DNA from 2 places in the Bacillus sp. NMTD17 genome. Region 1 is predicted to be linked to the other one. Evidence: a T-box and tRNA genes for the amino acid it is inferred to sense, from the RefSeq annotation. Region 1 holds a T-box; the other holds one or more tRNA genes.
What was found. The T-box of region 1 lies ahead of alaS (alanine--tRNA ligase). A T-box ahead of a tRNA ligase gene usually reads a tRNA of that ligase, here a tRNA-Ala.
Positions count from the first base shown of each region.

Region 2: it encodes a tRNA-Ala, which carries the amino acid that the T-box ahead of alaS (alanine--tRNA ligase) is inferred to sense. The anticodon was not compared.

Region 1 is NZ_PVRH01000005.1:231,904-234,374, forward strand. Features, by position in the region: gene C6347_RS15395 (AI-2E family transporter) at 25-1,089, shown strand; T-box leader at 1,133-1,341, shown strand; gene alaS (alanine--tRNA ligase) at 1,422-2,471, shown strand, end outside.
Region 2 is NZ_PVRH01000001.1:970,468-972,938, reverse strand. Features, by position in the region: gene betB (betaine-aldehyde dehydrogenase) at 1-378, opposite strand, end outside; gene cudC (transcriptional regulator GbsR) at 585-1,142, shown strand; tRNA gene C6347_RS05000 (tRNA-Ala) at 1,215-1,286, shown strand; gene C6347_RS04995 (hypothetical protein) at 1,339-1,530, opposite strand; gene C6347_RS04990 (peptidoglycan recognition protein family protein) at 1,643-2,452, opposite strand.

The sequences.
Region 1 (2,471 bases):
ACAATAAGAAAAGAGGTGAAAAAGGTGAAGAAACGTCCGATCCAATTTCTGATATATGCTGCAGGGGTCCTGCTTGTCCTTGCATCCTTGCTCATTTTACTGCAGCTCGACGAGTTATGGATGCCTATTTTTTTGTTGTTAAAGGCGGTTCTGATTCCGCTTCTCATTGCTATTTTTATTTCTTATCTGCTTTATCCGATAGTGGAAAGATTGCACGCGGGGGGCTTACCAAGGACTGTTAGTCTCTTATTGATTTATGTACTGTTTTTTGGCGGGATTGGGCTTGCGGTTTATAAAGGGGCACCTGTCATGATTAAGCAGTTAAATGAGCTGTCAGAGCAAATTCCTGTGCTTGCCGAAACGTATAATGGCGCCTTATCTCATATTCATCGTCATACTAGCCATTGGCCCGACGGACTTCACGACAGGCTGGACCGTTTGATTGTCCAATCGGAGACATATGCAGCTAACGGCGCAGAGCGGATGATTCTTAGCTGTAAAGTATTACTTGATTACGCATTAGTTGCAGCGCTCATTCCTTTTCTTGTTTTTTATATGGTGAAGGACATGAATACGATGAAGCGGGCTGCATGGTATTTAACGCCGCCCTCATTTCGGAAGAGAGGACATGCGTTTGTGAAAGCAGTTGATGAATCGCTTGGTAATTATATTAGAGGGCAGCTGCTTGTCTGTTCCTTAATCGGCGGTGCAGCAGCCATTGTGCTCTGGCTGTTTCATATCCCGTATCCGCTTGTCCTAGGTATGCTGATTGGCGCAACGAATGTCATTCCGTATTTTGGACCGATTATTGGCGCGATTCCCGCTGTCTTTATCGCGTTTACCATCTCGGTCAAATCGGTTATTATTGTGCTGATTACAGTAGCAGTGCTGCAATTTTTAGAAAGCAACGTCCTCAGCCCGATCATCGTTGGGAGGAGTCTTCATATGCATCCTGTCGTCATTATGCTTGTTTTGCTCGCAGGAGGAGAGTTATTTGGCTTAATTGGGATGATTTTAGCGGTACCTACAGCTGCTATAATCAGGGTGATCATTGTGCAATATATCCTCATGAGACGAAGCGTTCATTGACAAGAGGAGCCGAGTTGTCTATAATAATTTCGATTCATACATACTGAATTCAATGACGGACCCGAGTACGTTAAAAAGCTGTTGCAGAGAGAGGCTTTATTTTGCTGAGAAAAGCCTTATCAGACCTTTAACGGAAGCTAGTCCCGAGTGCAGATAAACACTGCCGCTCTCTTCCGGCGTTATCGGATGTGAAGGTGATAGACGAATAGGTCTATAATCAGGGTGGTACCGCGAGAGCATCTCGTCCCTGTGTAAGTCGTTTTGTGCTTGCATAGGGCGGGATGTTTTTTCGTTTGTGTGGAGATTGATGAATGATAAGGGAGGATTTTTGAATGAAAACTTTAACTTCAGCTCAAGTACGCCAAATGTTTTTAGACTTTTTTAAAGAAAAAGGACATGCTGTAGAACCGAGTGCGTCACTCGTACCGCATGACGATCCGACACTTTTGTGGATTAACAGCGGCGTGGCAACATTAAAGAAATACTTTGATGGCCGCGTCGTACCTGAAAATCCGCGTATTTGCAACGCGCAAAAATCAATTCGTACAAATGATATTGAAAATGTAGGAAAGACAGCACGCCATCATACGTTCTTTGAAATGCTCGGCAACTTCTCTATTGGTGATTATTTTAAAGAAGAAGCGATTGAATGGGCGTGGGAATTCCTCACAAGTGACGAGTGGATTGGCTTTAACCCGAATTTGTTATCTGTAACTGTCCATCCAGAGGACGAAGAGGCGTATGTTCTATGGAGAGATAAAATCGGTGTTCCTGAAGAACGTATTATTCGTCTTGAAGGAAACTTCTGGGATATTGGCGAGGGCCCAAGTGGACCGAATACGGAAATTTTCTATGACCGCGGCGAATCATACGGTGACGACATGAACGATCCAGAATTATATCCTGGCGGAGAAAATGAGCGTTATCTAGAAGTGTGGAACCTTGTGTTCTCTGAATTTAACCATAATCCAGATGGGTCATACACGCCGCTGCCGAAGAAAAACATTGATACAGGGATGGGTCTTGAACGAATGGTATCCGTCATTCAAAACGTACCAACGAACTTTGATACAGATCTATTCATGCCGATTATTCGTGCAGTTGAAACCATCTCTGGAGAAAGCTATGGCGAGACAAAGGAAAAGGATACAGCATTTAAAGTCATTGCTGACCATATCCGGACGGTTGCCTTTGCTGTAAGTGATGGAGCGCTTCCTTCCAATGAAGGCCGAGGGTATGTGTTAAGACGTTTGCTTCGCCGTGCAGTGCGTTATGCAAAAACCATTCACATCCATCGCCCGTTTATGTTTGACCTAGTTCCAGTTGTGGCGGAAATCATGAAGGATTTCTACCCAGATGTACAAGCAAAAGAAGAATTTATT
Region 2 (2,471 bases), on a different contig from region 1:
CGCAATGATTTCCCCGCCATCTTTGTCAGCCAGACCTGCGTAATATTGGAACACGTTCGCAATATCGTCCATATCTGCTTTGCTTTCCTCTAATGTTTTACCAGTATCAAGCGATTCCAATTTGGCTAGTTCATCAAGATCACGTCTAATCAACTCAGCAATCTTAAACACCATATTTCCTCTTTCAAGTCCAGGCTGATTTGCCCAGTCCCCTTGATCGAAGGCTTTTCTCGCTGCTTTGATGGCTAGCTGCGCATCATTTCTTGATCCTTCGCTGACTGTCGCGATCACTTCTTGATTAAATGGATTGATGATATCCCGTGTGTCGCCACTTTTGGCGCCAACCCATTGTCCATCTATAAATAGTGTTTGACTCATAGAAGGAACCTCCTCTGATTCTCTTTGGTAAGTTTGTTAAATAAAAATTTAACGTTTTGAACATAATTAACTTATCATGTTCAAATTTTTCTGTCAAAGGGAGATAGGCTTCATTTATTTTGACATTTTGTATTCTTTCGTTAACATATAGTCCATAAAGATTTTTTTGAACGTATTGAATTCTCTTAATAGAAAGCAGGGACAAGATGAAAAAGCAGGAACAGCCACAAGCAGAAGATCGTATTTTAGCTGCTAAAGATCTAGTCATTGATTCCATAGCTGAAACAATGGATCTCTATGGCATTACACGAAGTGCAGGTATTCTCTATGGGACCATGTATTTAAATGAGGAAATGACGCTCGATGAAATGCGTGAAGAGCTGCAAATGAGCAAGCCAAGTATGAGTACGGGTGTGAAAAAACTGCAAGATATGAATATTGTCAAAAAGACGTTTCACCGGGGCCGAAGAAAACACAGCTTTGTTGCTGAAAAAGACTTTTTTAAGTTTTTCACGAACTTCTTTCCGCAAAAATGGGAACGGGAGGTCGAGGTCAATTTAGCGGCGATTGAAGAAGCGCAAGAGCGGCTTCAAGAGGTTGCTAGTGATGATCAGTTGGAGGAACATGTAAGAGAGGAAGCGCAGCAGCTTCTTGAACAGCTTGAAAGCTCGAAAGCCTATTATGACTGGCTGAGACGCTTAGCGGACTCTGTACAATCAGGGGAGATCTTCGACTATATTCCGATTGATCAGAAAGATAAATAGGCGATATGTTTGCGTTTTACAGCTTGAATTTTACAGGAGGATTGATTATAATAAATTATGTCGTCATACATCGGGGCGTTAGTTCAGTGGGAGAATATTTCGCTGGCAGCGAAAGGGTCAGGGGTTCGAATCCCCTACGCTCCATACGAAAAACCATTCTTGAGAAATCAAGGATGGTTTTTTATGTATATATTTCTTACAGTTGTGTTTGTTCTTTGTTTTTTCTTAACCTTAATATCTTTATGATCCGGTACGCGATCACAGAGAGATAAGCCGTGATGAGAATGATTGTGTAAGACACAGGGAAATCGCTCGTCATTCCGTGATAAATGAAATAGATGAGCAGCACCACTGACAGCATGATGACTTGGAACAGTTCCTTTTTCATTTTATTCTCACCTTATGATAGATTCGGTCGATTATATCACAAATGATGTCATTTTTTATTAGCTATCAGCAAGGAAAAATCCCTTCACCTGCTGATAGCACTTTATGAATGATCACTTTTTCAGCAATTGTTCCATTTTGTTCTTCGTCTTTGGTCCGTAAATCCCGTCTGCCGCTAAGCCGTTCATGAGCTGAAACCGCTTGACCGCATTCGCCGTTTTCGGTCCATAATAGCCATCAATCCCATTGTTTTTTGCTCCTTTGTCTGGGTAAAAATAGAGGGAAGATAAGGCTTTTTGCACGGCTGTCACTTGAGATCCTTTTGTCAAGGGCTTGGTTATTTTTAAAATGCCAGATGGCAAATTTGACGATTTCTGTTTGGTCACGGGTGCTTTGTCTTTGTGGCTCAGGCTCTCTGTTCGGACTGGCTTTCTTGTGCTTTTGCTGTCGGTATGAGCTGTGGCTATTCCAGCTTTAAATTGATCCCATCGTCCGAGCAATTTCCTTGGACATTCTTTCCCACTCCAATGTTTATGGGGCACTACATTTGATAAAGGAATCCCCAAATCGCCCATCAGTTTCCGAATGAGCCATTGAGCATTTTCGACTGCTTGTTCAAAGTTGCCGTCTGTATTTTCACAAATTTCAATTCCGATTGATTTCATATTGCCATCGCCTCTGCCATCCCCTGCGTGCCAGCCGTTCTCGTTTAATGGTAAATGCTGATAAATGACCTGATCGTCGACAGTGTAATGCCAGCTGACCCCAGTACTTGAACGTGCAACAAACGCAGCGTGACTTCCCGCATTTGCACCTTTTGCAGTGTTAGAGGTATTATGCACCGTAATATAGAGCGGCTTCATCCTATTTCCTGGTCTGTTGCGGTTGTGTTTTGGAATGTAGGCTTGAATGATATTGACCATATTGTTTCTCCTTCAACTA